Regions from separate parts of the Candidatus Njordibacter sp. Uisw_039 genome, predicted to be linked through region 1. Evidence: predicted binding sites of a transcription regulator. Region 1 holds the regulator's gene; the other holds the start of a gene.
What was found. Region 1 encodes sigma-54, which starts transcription at its own class of promoters, with help from an activator protein. Its sites were predicted from a motif close to ANTGGCATNNANNTTGCTNT; they were not measured.
Positions count from the first base shown of each region.

Region 2: the regulator sigma-54 is predicted to act here: its motif matches at 6,545-6,564, upstream of flgB (flagellar basal body rod protein FlgB).

Region 1 is NZ_CP159831.1:784,700-793,783, forward strand. It holds gene flhF (flagellar biosynthesis protein FlhF) at 1-1,122, shown strand, start outside; gene ABXT70_RS03755 (MinD/ParA family protein) at 1,124-1,939, shown strand; gene ABXT70_RS03760 (RNA polymerase sigma factor FliA) at 1,966-2,664, shown strand; gene yjgA (ribosome biogenesis factor YjgA) at 2,670-3,215, opposite strand; gene mgtE (magnesium transporter) at 3,226-4,560, opposite strand; gene ABXT70_RS03775 (HPr family phosphocarrier protein) at 4,574-4,843, opposite strand; gene ptsN (PTS IIA-like nitrogen regulatory protein PtsN) at 4,950-5,396, opposite strand; gene ABXT70_RS03785 (RNA polymerase factor sigma-54) at 5,429-6,916, opposite strand; gene lptB (LPS export ABC transporter ATP-binding protein) at 6,957-7,703, opposite strand; gene lptA (lipopolysaccharide transport periplasmic protein LptA) at 7,736-8,299, opposite strand; gene lptC (LPS export ABC transporter periplasmic protein LptC) at 8,302-8,877, opposite strand; gene ABXT70_RS03805 (KdsC family phosphatase) at 8,877-9,084, opposite strand, start outside.
Region 2 is NZ_CP159831.1:2,170,817-2,179,900, forward strand. It holds gene ABXT70_RS10220 (flagellar basal body P-ring protein FlgI) at 1-242, opposite strand, end outside; gene ABXT70_RS10225 (flagellar hook-basal body complex protein) at 413-4,447, opposite strand; gene ABXT70_RS10230 (flagellar hook assembly protein FlgD) at 4,524-5,198, opposite strand; gene ABXT70_RS10235 (flagellar basal body rod protein FlgC) at 5,241-5,591, opposite strand; gene flgC (flagellar basal body rod protein FlgC) at 5,634-6,047, opposite strand; gene flgB (flagellar basal body rod protein FlgB) at 6,092-6,484, opposite strand; gene flgA (flagellar basal body P-ring formation chaperone FlgA) at 6,606-7,730, shown strand; gene flgM (flagellar biosynthesis anti-sigma factor FlgM) at 7,867-8,217, shown strand; gene flgN (flagellar export chaperone FlgN) at 8,225-8,695, shown strand; gene ABXT70_RS10265 (DUF2802 domain-containing protein) at 8,740-9,084, shown strand, end outside.

The sequences.
Region 1 (9,084 bases):
GTTGGTTCTGAGTTGCGCCAATCAAGTGGATTTAAGAGCCCACTGCAACCGGCCATCAGTACCAACCATCAAGCACCAGTAAATGACAATATGGTGCGGATGGAAAAGGAGCTTGGCCTGTTACGTTTGTTGCTAGAGCAGCAAATGAGCCAGAGTCTAAGCCAGAATGAGAGTTTCATAAGTGCTGCTGCGATTAAGGTAGCTCAAAGGCTCGAACGTATGGGTTTTGAAAAACGCCTAATTGACCCTTTGTTAGCCCAACTACCTGCTTGTGACGATGGGGATCAGTTATGGGACCATGCACAGCAATGGCTGCAAGATAATTTAACGACTAGTTCTGAAGGTGTCGTGCATGAGGCCGGCATTTATGCCCTAGTAGGCCCTACAGGTGTGGGTAAAACGACTGCTATTGGCAAGCTCGGCGCACAATTAGCCATGAAGCACGGTAAGCATAAGGTAGCACTTATTTCCATGGATCAACAACGTATTGGAGCTCGAGATCAATTGCGAGTATTCGGTACCATGTTGGGTATAGACGTGCATCATGTGGCCGGTTTTACTGAGTTAACTACAACTTTAAATCAAATAGCCCATAAAGAATACGTATTGGTGGATACCTCAGGAGGTAACCCCTTTGACCCACATATTCAGAGCTTAGTTGATGGGCTGCTGGGTGTGCCTCAGCAAATAAATATATACCTTACATTGGCGGCTAATAGCCAATCCCATTCATTGCGTTATCTAATGAAGCACTATTTGGGTCAAGTTAAAGGCGTTGTTGCAACTAAACTGGACGAGTGTTTACCTTTAGGTGGCCTGTTGGCAGCGCTCATTGAGTCAAAACAACCGTTAGCAATGATTACTGATGGTCAGCGCATTCCTCTGGACTTGGGTTATCCTAGTTCACAACAGTTGGTTGCCCATGCTGTAGAAGCTGAGTTAGCAGAGGAACATGGTAGTATTGAGGCCTTGTCAAAATTGTTACACGCTACACCAGGGAAACCTTTAGGGTCTGGTGACAGGGCCACAAAAAAAACCATATCCACTATGAGTTCGAATTTTGGCAGCATACAAGACACACCGTCTGCTGCCATGGGGCTAGCGTCCTACAGGAGCCACTAGTATGAGTTCAAACAGTGTACAAGTCATTGCTATAACTAGCGGTAAAGGAGGTGTTGGTAAAACCAATACCTCCATTAATATTGCCGCCAGTTTAGCTAAACAGGGCCGCAAGGTCATGTTGATGGACGCAGATTTAGGTTTGGCAAATATTGATGTTAACTTGGGCATTCAGTGTCCATTTAACATGGCTCATGTGATGAGCGGTGAAAAAACTTTAAGTGAAATTGTTCAAAATGGCCCTTTTGGCATACAAGTAGTGCCCGCAGCATCGGGTATTTATGAAATGGCCAGTTTACAAAATGAGCAACTACAACACCTAATTCAAGCTTTCAGTGAATACAATGGAGAATTAGACTACCTTATTGTTGATACAGCAGCAGGCATTTCTGACAACGTATTGGCTTTTTTAAACGCGGCCCATCAAGTGGTTGTGATTGCTTGTGATGAGCCCTCATCAATCACTGATGCTTATGCGCTTATTAAAGTCATGAATCAGCGCTACGGTGCGACTCGTTTCCACTTTATAGCTAGCATGGTGAAGAACGAGAAAGAAGGTCGAGCCTTATATGCTAAAATTGAACGGGTGGTTGATCATTACTTAGGCGCCCATATGTTGTATTTGGGTACCTCACCACGTGATGAGCAGCTGCGGCTAGCAAATAAACAACAAAAAGCGGTTGTTGAGATAGCACCTATGGCGAACTCATCTCGTGCATACGCACGCATGGCCGCTGTGGTAGAACGTTGGCAACCCCCTACTGGTTTGAGTGGGCAAGTAGAATTTTTTGTCGAAAGGCTGTTGCAACATAAAGCTTAATTGGAAATAATGCCTTGATGCACAATATGTCACTATATCAATCCCATGCACCCGGTTCTGCAACAGACCCCTTGGTGCTGCACATGCCGCTGGTAAAAAAAGTGGCGTTGCATCTGAGCGCGCGTCTGCCTGCCAGTGTGGATATAGATGACCTTATTCAAGTGGGTATGTTGGGATTGCTAGAAGCCCTAAACAACTTCGACGCAACTAAGGGCGCACAATTCACCACCTTTGCCAAGCTGAGAGTGCGTGGCGCCATGTTAGATGAGGTGCGCCGCTTCAGCACCTTGCCCCGTTCGGTGATGACCAGTATCCGTGAGATTAACCAAGCCACTGCTGCATTAGAGCAAGAGATGGGGCGCACGGTTAAAGATACGGAACTGGCGCACGCCATGGGTATGGATTTAGAAGATTTGCAGCAACAAAAAGGCCGCAACTATAACTATCAAACGGTGCAGATAGAAGATCAGCCTGAGGGCGTGGAGCCTCCATTGTCAGGTTTGATGCCTACTAAAGAAGTGGACGAAGCGGCGTTTCAGAAAGCCTTGGCAACTGCCATTGGCGAACTGCCGGAGCGTGAACAGCTGATCTTTGCCCTGTATTATGATGAAGAACTCAATTTAAAAGAGATTGCTGCGGTACTGGAAGTGTCAGAATCTCGTATCAGCCAAATTCAAAGTGGTTCCGTTAAGAAGCTACGTCAAAAGCTGGTAGACTGGATTTAGAGTGGCTAAATGTCTGCCAATATACGCAAGTACTTAAATAACTTCTTGGCCGCGGACTTCGCTTTAGCTTCCTGATTCATGCTTTGTGCCTGCTTCACTAAGTGAGTGATGTGTTGGCGATCAGCTTTCTCATGTAACTGTATGATTTCATTGATGGTGTTTGGATTATTGGCGATTAAGCCATCGCGCCAGGTTTCTATCTGATGGAAAACACGACGGTGTTCATCGGAGCCTGAGTCGTGCACAGCCAAGGCTTTAGCAATGGCTTCTGAATCTTCATCGCGCATGACCTTACCAATGTACTGCAAATGCCTACGCTTGGCCTCATTTTGGACAATACGGCGTGATTCATCAATGGCAGTTTTAAGAGTGTCACTCATGGGAATGCGGGCTAACTCGGATGGCTTTAGATCCACTAATTTGCCACCTAAGTCTTGCAGAGCTTCCATAGCGCGCTTAATTTGGGTACGGCTAAGTTCCTCTTCAGCAGGCAGATTTTGTTGCAGCGCTTCTAATTCTGCTGCGGCCTTGCGGGCCTTAACTTTGCCCATATTAAATTCCTTACGCGTAAAATAATGTGGCGAGGCCTAAAAAGGCACAAAATCCGACCACATCAGTGATGGTGGTTAAAATAACGCCTCCAGCTAAAGCAGGGTCTATATTCATTGCTTTAAGGATAACGGGTAGAGAAGTGCCGCAAATAGCAGCCACAATTAAATTGATGACCATTGCAATGGCGATGATAAAGCCAATGGTTAAGTCAGAGAACCACCAGCTAGCAATGCTGGCTACTACGGTTGCCCAGAGCAAGCCGTTGATGGTGCCGACTATAATCTCTCGGTTCAGTAAGTAACCAATGTTACTGCGCTCGACGTGGCCTAGAGCTTGGCCACGGATCACTAGGGTCAATGCCTGGCTACCAGCAATGCCACCCATGCTTGCAACAATAGGCATGAGGATAGCAAGGGCGACTACTTGTTCTATGGTATGTTGAAACAGGCCAATTACCATGGAGGCAAGAAGGGCGGTTAATAGATTGATTCCAAGCCACACTGCGCGACGTTTAGCAGTTTTAACTACAGGGGCAAAGGTGTCTTCGTCATCATCTAAACCGGCCATACGCATGAGAGAGTGGTCGGCTTCTTCTCTGATGACGTCTACCACGTCATCGATAGTGATACGGCCAACCAAACGACCTTCTTGGTTTACCACAGGTGCAGAAACCCAATCGTTACGTTCAAATAAGTTAGCTACATCAGTTTCGTCTAAATCTGCAGGTATGGCTTCGCGCTCAGTATCCATTACGTCTAAAATAAGAGTGTTGGGATCACTGACTAACAGAGTGGTGAGTGGCAATAAGCCAATGTAGCGGTCTTTTCGTGTCACCACAAACAGGTTATCAGTCATTTCTGGCATGGTGTCATGGCGACGTAAATAACGTAGTACGGCGTCTATGGTGAGGTCTGGTCGGATGCTCACAACGTCCGTATTCATGAGGCCGCCAGCGGTATCTTCTGGATAAGACAAAACTTGCTCTAGCCGCTCTCGATCTTGTTGCCGTAAACTATTCAGCACTTCTTGCATTACCTTTTTGGGCAGTTGTTGCAAGATGTCAGCAAAGTCATCGGTGTCGAGGTTTTCTGTGGCTTGTAGTAGCTCCTCGGTATTCATTTGATTAACGAATTCAGCTTGAATTTCGTCACTCAAATGATGCAGTACTTCGCCTTCTAACTCTGGATTTACCAAATTCCACAGTACTTCGCGCTCTCTTGGGGGTGAGGATTCCAGTAAGTGTGCCGTATGAGCGGGTTTTAGGGTGTGATTAAGCATGTGGCGTGCTTGAATAAAAGCACCACTGTCGAGGGCATCGTTGAGTTCTTTAAGGCGGGATTTCATGTGACTACTAGCCTTATTCGCCTTCGTCAAAATAATTATCAACCAGCTGTGATACTTCGTCAAAGGCCTGTTGAGCACCATCACCACTAACTTTAAGGTCTAGTACAGTGCCTTGACCGGCAGCTAATAACATCACTGACATAATGCTTTTTGCATCCACCATGTTACCGTCACTACCAATTTCGATGTTGCAACCATGTCGACCAGTGACACCTACAAGCTTAGCAGCAGCACGAGCATGCAGGCCAAGTTTGTTGATGATAGTGATTTGTTGATGGATCATGCAGAAACCCTTACAGGCGTGGCGCTATAAAATAGTGAAACACGTGATGATAAGCATGGCGTAAGCTTATCAAGTGTAGCCTTATAGCATACCCGTTTTAGGGCATTTATGCGATAGCGATTTTGTACATAGCACCTGCATCAGTGGCCTCACGTAAGCCCGCCCGAAACTCCGGTTGGCCAAAACTGCCCGCTAGAGTAGCTAAAATTTGTAGATGTTCATCAGTAGCTTGTAAGGGCACTAAAAGCACAAACAGTAAATCTACTGGTTGTTGATCTATGGCATCAAAATCCACGGCGTTAGCCAATCGGACTAGAGCACCAGTGACTTGTGTGCAACTGGCTAGCCGACAATGAGGTATAGCTATACCATCACCAAACCCGGTGCTGCCTAACTTTTCTCGGTTAATTAATGCACTGAATAGCTCTTTGCTATCAAACGTGGTCATTTGACCCCCAAGCCAGTGGCTAATAGACTCGAGTGTGCGTTTTTTACTGGCGCATTTCAGATCGGCAAAGGTGCGTTCTGGCGTGAGGATGTCACTAATATTCATATGTGGTTATTAACCCTATGGGATGTGTGGGCTCAAGTGAGCCGTTTACGTTCGTTGGAGGGTGGAATGTTCATGCCTTCTCTATATTTAGCAATAGTCCTGCGGGCTACTTTAATACCTTGTAACTCTAGCATGTCTGTAAGTTTGCTGTCGCTTAAGGGTTTGCGAGTTAATTCCGCTGCAATTAACTTTTTAATGAGTGCTCTTATGGCCGTAGAAGAACACTCTCCCCCATTAGCGGTTGCTACATGGCTAGAAAAGAAATATTTTAGCTCAAAGATACCCCTAGGTGTGTGCATGTACTTTTGGGTGGTAACACGAGAGATAGTGGATTCATGCATTTCTACGTGCTCAGCAACTTCTGCAAGGACTAGCGGTTTCATGGCCTCTTCGCCATGATCCAAAAAGCCTTGCTGAATCTCACAAATGCGCCCAGCAACTTTTAATAAGGTTTCATTCCGACTTTCAAGACTTTTGAGAAACCAACGGGCTTCTTGTAAGTGACTTTTAATGTAGCTCTTGTCGCTGCTATTGGCACTGCCACCAAAGTCTACGTATTGTTGGTTAATTCTGATTTTTGGTGCCGAGTCTGGATTTAATTCAACTCGCCACACATTATTAACCTTACGTACCATAACGTCGGGAATGACATACTCGGCTTGGCTTGAGGCAATGCTGGCACCAGGCTCTGGCTGTAATTTAGTGATAAGTTCGAAAATATGTAGCAGCTCATTTTCTTTGTAACCAGAGCGTCGCCTTAAGGAATTGTAGTCGTGACTGCCAAGCAGATCTAAGTGTTTATCTACAACGGTTATTGCACCTTGGCGCCATGGTGTATCAGAGGGTAAATATTTTAACTGGATGAGCAGGCACTCTCTTAAATTCTGTGCGGCAACTCCAATAGGGTCAAATTGCTGAATCAAGGTTAATACGGCTTGAGTTTCATCTTCCTCAATGGCTTCTTGCTCTTGTTGAGCCAAATTGCCGTTGATACCTTCAGTGATTTCCGTCAAGGTTTGACTAAGGTAGCCACGTTCGTCTACGGCATCAATAATGCTGGCACCAATAAACTGATCAAGGTCGCTCAAGCGACTCACATTAAGTTGCCATTCAAGGTGTTCTTGTAAGCTAGGTTCGTGGCTATTGTTGGCGTCAAAATCAAAGTCGTCCCCAGGGCCAGTAGCTGGTGTAGTGGAGCTTTGGTACACATCATCCCAAGAGCTATCAGTGGCAAGCTCAACGGGGATTTCTTCGCTCCAGTCACTGTCGGCTTGATTCTCGTCAGCAAGGTGTTCACTGGACTGGTCGTCAAGCTGGGCGTCTTTGTTGTCTTTTTCTGCAGTACTCACTTCAGGCAGGTCAAGCTCTTCTTCTAACTCAAGCAGGGGGTTGCTATCTAATGCTTGTTGGATTTCTTGCTGTAGGTCTAAGGTTGAAAGTTGCAGTAAACGAATCGCTTGTTGCAACTGTGGCGTCATGGCCAGTTGCTGATTCATTTTGAGCTGCAAAGATGCTTTCATAATTACGCTAACTTATTGGTTTTGGAGTATTTTTACTTGACTATAAAGTGAAATCATCGCCTAAGTATACCTCTTTTACTTGCTGGTTCGCTAAGATATCATCACTAGTACCGTGAGCTAGAATATAACCTTCGCTAACGATATAAGCCAAATCACAAATATCAAGGGTTTCTCGTACGTTATGGTCGGTGATTAATACGCCGATACCCTTGTCACTCAATTGCTGAATCACGTGTTTAATATCCTTTACGGAAATTGGGTCTACTCCGGCAAAGGGCTCATCTAGTAGTATAAACTGTGGTTCACTCGCCAAAGCACGAGCGATCTCCACACGGCGGCGTTCGCCACCTGATAAACTCATGCCTAGGCTGTTACGTATATGGCCTATACTAAACTCTAATAATAGCGTTTCTAATTTTTGTAGCTGCTGACCTTTACTGAGCTGTTTTTGAGTTTGTAATATGGCTAAGATATTTTGCGCTACGGTAAGCTTACGAAATACCGACGCTTCTTGAGGTAAGTAACCAATGCCTTTACGCGCTCTGCCATGCATAGGCTCACGAGAAATATCTTCTTGATTGATGAAGATTTGCCCACGGTCTGCTTGCACTAAACCCACAATCATATAAAAACAAGTGGTTTTTCCGGCACCATTTGGCCCCAGTAGGCCAACCACTTGACCGGCCTCAATGCGAATATTGACGTCTTTTACGATGGCTCGCTTATTGTAGGATTTAGCGAGGTTTTTGGCTTCTAAGGTTGCTACGGTGGTTGTCTTATTAAGCATGAGATCAGTGTCTAATTTGTGTCAGGTGAGAGTTAACTAGACTTAGGTAAGAAAATCATTTTGACTCGCTTGTCTTTGGCACCAGTGGCTTTTACGTTATCTCTAGGTATGTCGAAAAGGATTTCATGGCCACTAAACCGGTTGCCACGCTGGATGAGCTTGGCGTTGCCTAACAGGGTTAAGTATTCGGCATTAACTTGATAATCAATACTCTTCCCCCAAGCTTCCATGGTGTCGCTTTGGCCGTCTCCTGTAGGTTCTGACTGTTGACGCATATAGGCTAAACCGTCATAGGGACCTTCCGTGGCTAACATGGTTTGTATACCGTCGTCATTGAAGGTGACTTTTACGCTGGATGCTTCAATTTGCATGGTGCCTCGGGTGATAATAACATTGCCAGAATAAATGGAAAAACCTTCCCCCTCATTGAGCTCAGCACTGTCGGCGGCAATTTCTAAGGGTTGCTGACGGTCGCTATTAAGGGCCCACGATGATGGACTCGCAAACCATGCTGCGCTAGCAAACAAGCAGATCAAAAATCCCTGCCAATGGCGAAGACGCAAAGCGTTGAGGGCGTGTTGGGTGGGCAATAACATAACTAATTCCTTGGCATGGAGTGGGTGCCCTTGACCTGATGCAAGAACAGTAAACGTTGGTTGTCGAGTGTGAGCTGCATTCCCGTGCCCGTCAAGTGGCTATACTTGGCGACTAGGTTAACCTGCTCGTCAGATTCTGCGTAATTTTGTTTGGGAAATAATCTTAAACTTTGGCTGTTAAGGCTAAAAGGTCTGTTAACATCTGGGCCGTTGGTCACCAGTGCGTTACCCATTAAGTTAATTTGAGCACCAGAATCCAATATAAGGCCTTCGTCTGCTTTGCCAAACCACGCAGCGTTAGTGTCGGCTAAGTAGATGTTAAATCTGGGTTGCAGCATATCTGTGGTACCAAATTCTCGAATGTGAGTAAATCGCTTGGCACTGATGTTAGAAGACAACGCACCTTGTTCATCATATTGGCTAATAGTTGCATGAGTAAGGTAATAGTCAGGAATCCACTGGGCTTCTGATTCTGTGGTCTGCTGCACTTCTTGTTGCCACCACCAAAATAGGAATGCTGCCAAAGCTAAAGTAACTAAGTTAATATATAACCAGCGACCACGAAAAAGTGCAGCCATTAGGAGGGCACTGCGAGTTGGGTATTAAGGTAAGGGGCTAACGCAGTGTCCCATGTGCCTTGCGCCTGCATAATTAAATCACACACCTCCCGCACTGCACCTTGGCCGCCACAACGTTTTGTAACGTACTGACTGTGAAGCACCATGGTGTTAGTTGCATTAGGCAAAGTAATGCCTAAGCCAACTTTGATAATGGCTGCAAGGTCT
Region 2 (9,084 bases), 1.4 Mb from region 1:
GAAAGGGTGTCGCTTAGGTTTACCCCAAACCGTGCCAACATCGACGTCATGCTTTGGCTGGTAAACGACATTTTACCGTCACCCGTGCCATTTAGACCCACAACCAAACCATAACCAATCAGTTGGTTATCACGCACACCGGCCACTTCGGCCAGATCTTTCACACGATCAGCATGGGCAAGGGTAGCAATGTGAGCCACCAGAATGGTGGCAAATATGGCAAAAATACGGCAAATTTTCATGAACTTCTCCTTCTTGTCATAGCTAATGCAATATCAATGCCAATTTGTCACATAAGCCACCGAACCGCCCTTGATGGAACTGCAGCGACTAGGTGCCTAGGCAGTGATAGCAAATAACAGGCACAAAAAAGCTGCTGGGGTTAAGCAGCAGCTTTTTTAGCTTAAAACAATTATCCCCTAATGTTGATAATGGTTTGGGTTAAGCTACTTGAGGTCTCAATGGCCTTAGCGTTGGCCTGGAAGTTACGTTGAGCAGTGATTAAGGCCACCAGCTCTTCCGTCAAGTCCACGTTGGCTCGCTCTAAGGCACCACCCTGTATGGCACCAAAACCGTCAGATCCCGCCTCACCTAAGTCGGCTGCACCTGAGTTAGTGGTGGATTTGAAGTTGGCGTTACCCACCTGCTTCAAACCGTTCGGGTTAGCGAAGTTGGCCATCATTAACTTACCTAGGGCCACCTGAGTACCGTTGGTATAGTTGGCTCGTACAACACCGCCTGAGTCAATATCCAAGCCGTCTAACTGGCCTGATGGGTAACCATCCTGAGACAAAGATAACACAGAGAACGGTGCAGAATACTGGGTAGAGAACTTACCGTAGTCTACGCCCAAGGTTAACAAGTCAGAACCGTTACTCGGGTCAAACGGTGAGTAAGCCACACCCTCTTTGGGTGAGATCAGCTTACCGTAGGTATCAAAAGTCAGCTCACCCTTATCTAGATAGATGGGGGTCCACGATGGCGTTGCATCGGGCTTCGCTGTGGTTTGTTTACCCGCTTGGTCAATGTACAACAAGTTACCCTCCGTATCTGTCGCTTGAGTCACAACCGTTACCGCTGGCACTACGCCCCTGGTTTGAGTGGTGGTATCAAAGCCCCAGTTGGAGTGGCCGTTTATGTTCACCGACGAGGTTGCGCCCACAGTACCTGAAGTTACGGTAAAGCTTTGGCTTGTTTGGTCAAATTTAACTGATACATCGTTCACTTGGCGACCGTCCGTATGCTGGATCAAATTAACACGATCCTGGATGGCTGTGGCAAAGGTATGACCTGTGTAGGCAGCAGGCGGCACAACTACGGTGCCGTCTACGCCGTCTATGGTCACACTGATGCTGTTGTCATTAGTGGTCACAGAGAAAGTACCCGTAATGTCTACACCTGCCTTGCTGCCGGTTACTATACCAGCGGTAGAGGCAAGGCCTGTACCTATAGTATTTTTAACTTCAGTGGCATAGGTTGCGCCAATACCCAAGAGATGGCTGGTGCCACCAGTAGCGGCAGTGCCTGAAGGAACACCTACAGAAATCTTGGATGCCTCACCTGTGGTACCTGATGAGAATGAGAACTTATGGGCGTCCTTACTGTAAGTTACCAATAAACCAGTGCGCTGTTGCTTAGCGTCTAGGGAGACCGCACCCGTTGGCACGATTTGTCCACCGCTAAACGCATCACCTACAGAAGAGAAGGTCGCTGTTGCGCTGTCTAAGCCAAAGGCTGCCACAGAACTTGGTGAAGACGCCTTAATACTGCCGTAAGTGGCATCAGTCGGCGTAAACGTTAGGGCCCTAGTTTTAAGGTCATAACCAACAGTCAAAGGTAAACCCTTATGGGCAACACTATCAGTGCCTATGTAAGTCACTGCATCGACCTTAGCCTGAACATTAGCGACCAGTTGGGTGCGGCTGAAGTTAGTGGTATTTTCTTGATACTGATCAACGACAATCGTTAAGTCGGTGGTTTCCGTTCCAGTAGAAGCAGCTGTATCAGCTTTGGTTGCTGTGACGGATCCACCAATTGTTACCGAACCTAGGGCAGTACTTGAACGGGCGGCCATCACAAGGGTTTTATCGACACGCTTGATATCAAACGCTGATTCGCCAGCATTGATTTTGACTGCCAATGCGTCCAGGGTCTTAGTGTTATTGGAGTCAAAGGCCTGGGTGTAAGTATTGCTACCGATGGCGAAGGTCACGTTTTCACCAACAACAAGATCCCTGTTGAAAGTAAAAGTGTCCACCTCTGGACCCATGGCTTTGTTGATGTCATTACCAAGGCTGTCTTGCAGCTCTAGGGTAATGGTACGGTCCGCAGTAGTAGTGGGCATCTTATAGCTTTTTTCATCGCCAAACTTGGCGTTAAGGTTAAGGGTCATTAATGTTGCAAGTTCAGTACCAGTATATGATCCAGCAGCAATATCAATGGTTTGAGTATTACTACCATCTACTGACACAGTTACGAAGTTACTACCACTAAATGTTCCACCACCTTCTGTAGGCCAGCCTGCAGAATCAGCTGTTGGGATAATTAAACTACCAACGGTTGTGTCTGCTGTTGTGGCGGTAAGGCCTACACCAGCGGTCGTGTCTGCAGTTGTAATGGTAAGATCAATAGAACCGTTAGTTGTGCCACCAATGGTGCCCTTGGTCATCTGGGTGCTACTTTTCATATCGCTAGTTATGGTGAACACTGTACCGCTAGTTGCAGCTGCAGTAATCGGATCAGTACCTGCGTTGATCAACGCCACAAGGTTAGTAATTGTAGTAGCCGCATCCGTAGCAAAGGCCTGGGTATAGGTCGTGCCAGCATAGGTGTAGGATACGCTACCGCTAGCGGCGACAGCAGCGCCGAGGGTAATAGTATCCACTTCCGCGGTACCAGTTCCTGACGCGGTACCACCAACGGTGCCTTTAGTCATCTGTGTGTCACTTCCATCTACTTTAGTGATGGTGAAAGTTGTGGCACTTCCACTAACTGCAGCTGCAGTCACCGTAGTTTCACCAGCGTTTATCAATGTTACAAGACCGGCAATTGTAGTTGCTGCGTCCGTATCAAAGGCCTTTGAATAGGTCGTGCCACCATAGTTGTATTTTAAGGTGCCGCCAGAAGCGACAGAAGCACCAAAGGTAACAGTATCGACTTCCTTAACACCACTCAAAGCCAGGGCAGTAGAGCCGGCTGTAAAGCCTGTAACCGTCTGTGGGGGTATGGCTGTACTATTATATGCCGTTAAAGTGACTTTACCGTCTACTCGAGCGGCCTTAAAATCAGTTTCGCCCGCATTAATTTTGGTCACCAGAGCGTCCAAAGTGGCATTGTGGCTGGTAATAAAGGGCTGAGTGTACGTCGTTGTGACACTGTCAGTTGTGTGGGCAAAGGAAACTGTTCCCGTTGCAACTATATCTGCTGTAAAGCCATAGGTGTCGACTTCTGCAGTAGGCTTCACAATCGTGACTTTAGTGCTGTCTGTAGAACCGAAGTCGTGTCCTACGGTCGCACGCGTCATGTAACCACCCGTGGTGGCACCAGGAGATGACGGCACCGTGGTTTGTTGGTCATCATTAAAGTATAGAGGGTGTGCAGCCGCCGCGTTAAATGTGGGGTCGATGGCTGCAGGGTTGGTACTAATTTGCCCAAACTTATTCATGTACTGGGTTTCGCTCTTGTCATTTTTTGCCGCAATGATCGACGGGTCTAGCTCTTTATCACCGATAAAGATTTTCGTGTCCCACTTGTTGGTAGGGTTGATCTCTGTTGCCGAACTGGTTTTAACGTAATAAACCGTCGCAATGTGAGGGTTACCTAAAGAGTCGTATACTGTGATCGACGTTGACTTGTTGAACGTGTCACTGTCATTACGATCAAAGCTGTATGGGTTATCGGTCGTGTAAGTGGCAGACTCAGGCAATATTGCCGCACCCGCTGGTAAGTTTAGACCCAATTCAATCTGTGAAGAGGGTTGGGGTAAGCCGGCAGTTGAGGGCAACTGCAGAGATTTAGCAGAACCCAAACCTGTCGCAATTACCGAGCCGTCATCGTTCACCGGGAAGGTTTGTAAGTACTGACCAGAGGAGTCAACTACATACCGGTCGTTGTTTACACTAAAAGAACCTGCTCGTGTGTACACTGTTTGGTTAGATGTTTGGCTTGGCTTTAAGGCAAAGAAACCCTGGCCAGAAATCGCCAAGTCTAAGGAGTTAGTAGAGAACTCAATGTTACCCTGACTAAACTGCTGGTTTACTTTCTTCAAAAGCACACCCTGGCCGATGGCGCTAGACGCGTTTTCCAAGGGTGAGGTAGCAAATATGTCACCAAACTCAGCACGGGATTTCTTAAAACCCACAGTACCTACGTTGGATACGTTGTTTGATGTGATACCTAATTGTGCTTGCGCCGCGTTTAGGCCTGTTAGTGAAGTATAGAATGACATAAGTCGATCCCCTTTTAGTTACTATTAATTACTATTAATTACTTTTAGTTAATTACATTTAAGTGACGCTAACTGCCTACTGGCTGATGCGCTTAACACTGTCAAAACTGACATTACCTTGCCCAGAGACATTGAGTGTGACCTCACCACCCTTGAGCTGAATACTATTTACTGTGCCATACACCTGCATTGGCGGTACCGTGGTTACGCCATCTCTTACGGCGGAGGCGCTAAGGTAATAGCTCCCTTCAGGTGCTACGGTGCCATCATGTTTGATGCCATCCCAGGCAAATTCTTGGGAGCCAGCCATTTTCGAACCTAGCCCTAAGCTGGTCATTACTTCACCACTTTCAGACTTAATATCAATGCGAAGGTCGTTAGCTGCCATCGTAAGATCTATGGCGCCACCAAGTTTTCCACCTTTTAGTTGCGCCCAGTTACCATCCACCAGTGCTTGTTTACCAATCATGGAGGCATTGTTACTCAACTGCTGCCCCTGGTAGATACCCACTAGATTGTCGACGGATTCACCCATTTCGGTGATGCCTTGCACGGTAGAAAACTGTGCCATCTGGCCCATGAATTCACCGTTATCCATGGGCTTCATTGGGTCCTGGTTTTGCAACTGGGTCATGAGCAACTTCAAAAAGTCCTCTTGCCCTAACGTCGAGGTGCGTTTAATTTCTTTTTGTTGAGTCGATTCCAAGGTCCTAAAACTTTCGGGTACCGAGCTAATTGATGCTGTCATCATTTCCTCCTTACTATGCTTATGCTGGCTACGCTGGCTAAGGCATTACATACCAAGCTGTAACGTGGCCATCATCATTTTCTTGGTGGCGTTCATCACTTCTACGTTGGTTTTGTAGGAACGTGAAACGTTGGTCATATCCACCATTTTTTCAATAGAGTTAACGTTTGACATGAACACATAACCGTCATTACTAGCTGCTGAGTTTTGTGGGTCATAACGCTTAGTATTAGCCAGGCCACCAACATGGATACGGTTAACTTTCACACTGGCTTCAAAGTTACTGCTAGTGTGATTTTTCATCACCGTTTTAAAGATTGGGTTTTTGGCTTTGCACACTTCATCCGTTGTAGTACCCAAAACGTCCATGTTGGCTAAGTTAGATGCTGTCATCATTTCCTCCTTACTATGCTTATGCTGGCTAAGCCAGCTAAGGCATTACTTGCCCAGCTGCAACGTGGCCATCATCATTTTTTTGGTGGCGTTCATCACTTCTACGTTGGTTTGGTAGGAGCGCGAGGCGTTGGTCATATCCACCATTTCTTCAATAGAATTCACGTTAGACATAAACACGTAACCGTCATCATTAGCTGCAGGGTTTTGTGGGTCATAACGCTTGGTGTTAGCCCGATCGCTAACATGGATGCCGTTAACTTTCACACTGGCTTCAAAGTTACTGTTAGTGTGAGTCTCCATTACTGTTTTAAAAATCGGTTTTTTGGCTCTGTAAGCTTCTTCCGATGTAGTACCCACAACGTCCATGTTGGCTAAGTTACTGGCAGTGGTGTTCATGCGTACCATCTGCGCGGTCATGGCTGAACTGGAAATCTTTAAGGCTGTTAACATTGACATTGTGCTGTCCTCTTTTGGTTTACGATGAGTGGGCTAGGTTTGGCTTATTCGCCACGCAAAGCACTCATGACACCTTTAATTCGGTTATTCAAGAAAGTATTGGTGGCCTGGTAACGCATCGAGTTTTCTGTAAACAGGCTGTTTTCTGTGTTAACTTCCACTGTGTTGCCATCTAAAGAGGCACTGCTGGGCATGCGGTACTTAATCATGCTGTCGCCCTGCAACGCCTGGTAGTTACTCACGCCAATATGACGACCGTGGCTAGTGCGCATGTTATTACTTTCCGTGGTAGCCATTACGCTGCTAAAATCTATATCACGAGCCTTATAGTTAGGTGTATCTACGTTGGCAATGTTCGAAGCCAATACGCCAATGCGCTGTTCGCGCAGCTTTAAAGCGGTGGCGTGAATGCCTAGTGGGTTTTGTAAAATGCTCATAATCGCTCGCTACTTTTGTTAACTGTTTAGAGGCCTTAAAATGCCTGCTACACACTCACTAAAGCAACGATTATGCCAATATTAAAAAATTGTTACTTTTCATCATGTTAGAAATTATTTTATGACAGATTTAGCACCAAAAAACAACAAGCGGCAAGGCCTTGCCACCCAGTTAACGCAGCCCAAGTGGATGCCATTGATGGCCTGCCTATGGCTAATTACCACGGCAACTCAAGCCGCACAATGGCAGGCCCATCAAGACATCTACCAAGCAATTAATCAATTTTCACAACAGGAGTTGGGTGGCCATGCACGCATTACTCAGCTCGACGAGCGCAGCCGTTACCACCTGTGTAAAACCCCACTGCAAGTGTCACTGCCTTTTAACAACCACAAAACCGTAAAGGTGGTTTGCGAAAAAACCCACAGCAATAACAAACCTAGCTGGTTGTTATATCTATCCATTAATGTACAAACCAACACCCAAGCCTGGCGTTTAGTTAGCCCCATTGCAGAACAAGGCACTATCAATGCCAACCAGGTTGTGTTGGTGACCTACACGGGTACCAGCAGCAGTTATATCGGCAGCGAGACCAACCCCACTGGAAAACAAGTTAAGCGCCGGTTAGATGTGGGCCATTGGCTTAGCCCGATAGATTTTATGGATTTACAACTGCTATGGCGCGCGGCAGAGGACATTTCTCAGGGCCAGGTGATCGCCTCAAAACACTTATTGGCTAGCAAAGAATCTACACGCACCACCAGCCCTAATGCCGTTACCAACAAAAACCAATTACTGGGTCAGTTGGCAAAACGTTATATTAAAGCCGGCAAACTATTGGATCAAAATGACGTAGAAGGCCAACAACATGTGGTCATTAGCAGCCAGGCATTAACCATGGGTAGAGAACTTATCGCCCAAGACCTCACTATGGCATGGGTGCCAGACCACAAACTCAGGCAAGCAGGGTTTAACCACAAAGAAGCGTTAGTCGGCTGGGTGACCAAACGTCATATTGCTAGCGGCACCCCCCTTACCCAAGACATGCTACGCCAAGCTTATCTGGTGACTAAGGGCAGCGAAGTAAGCCTACAGATTAATTTAGACAACTACCAAATCACCAGCCAAGCTGAGGCTTTGTCTAATGGCAATTTGGGTGATAAGATTGAGGTTAAAGTGATTCCTAGCGGCCTAGTTAAGCGTGGTATAGTGATTGCTAAAGGCCATGTTGAGCTTAGCCGTTAAGGTGGCTAGACCGTGTTTTAGTAAAAGTTAAGATTTTTTATGAAAAGAATGCTATTTTGGGCTCAAGTTTTTACCAATTCTGCCGATGACTACTACGTAGTTGGAAAAGTAGGTTAGATTAGGTTAGAGGTGCAACATGAACGACATTAGCAATCAGCATCAGGGAGGGACGACTACCCGAGTAGATAATACTCAGGCTAAGTCTGCTCAAAAAACTCAGGATGTTCAGCAGCAAACACAAACTGCGCAAACCCAACGCGCAACAGAACAAACCAAAGCTGCCCCCAGCCAAGGAGCAGATCAGGCTAAATTCACGCCGGAATCACAAACTTTGTTACGTATGACTCAAGCAAGTAAAGACGTTAGCGACATTAACCAAAAGAAGGTTGATCGTATTAAACAGGCCCTAGAAAACGGTGAGTTCCCTGTTGATACCGCACGTATTGCTGAAAAAATGACTAGCTTAGAAAAACTAATTCAAGGATAACCCGCGATTGCTGCCACAACTACAAGAAGAATTTGATGGCCACCTGAACCAAGCCGTTATCGATGCACAGCAATTGCAAAGCACCCTTAACCTCGAGTACGAATACCTGAAAAGCAGTGACTTACAAGCTTTTCAGGAACTTCAAGTCCACAAACAGCACGATGTGCAAACCATTCAACTATTTGATGCGCTGCGTAATCAGTTTTGCACTAACGCGGGTATCGACAGAGAAGACAAAAACTTTAGCCACCACCTACCTAAACCACAACAGGCCCAGTGGCAGCAGTTGTTGGATGTATTGGAGGCCTGTGACAAACTGCACCGCACCAGTGATTTGTTTATGCGCACCAAGCTAGAATCCATCAGTAAAGCCTTAGAAATCCTAGAGCTTAACAGTCCGGTGACCAGCACAAATCTTTACAATAACTTAGGCAATGCCTTCAAGTCTAATATAGGCCGTAGCCTTGATAAGGCTTAGTGGTTAGACTAGCCCCACCTACATTTAAATAGCAGATCGTATTTATGGACATTTACAACACCTTAATGAATGATCCTCAGCTGCCGGTATTTTTAGTGCTAGCGGTGATTGGCCTGTTGGGTTTAGTGACTACCTTAATTACCCTTTTGTTAGAGCGCCAAGGCGCTCAGCAGTTACAGCGGCGCCTCACAGATCTAGGCCACCAGCTTATAGAACAGCAAGAAGACTACAACAAACTAGAAAAACTACAGTTTTTAGGCGCTCAACGCCAACAGCGCATGGACCAAGTATTACAAGATATCTACGGCTTAATAGAGTCTAACAGCCAACTGCTAGATCGCATCAAGGACCAACCCAGCCCAAGCAGCACCTTGTCTTCAGAAGTGCCA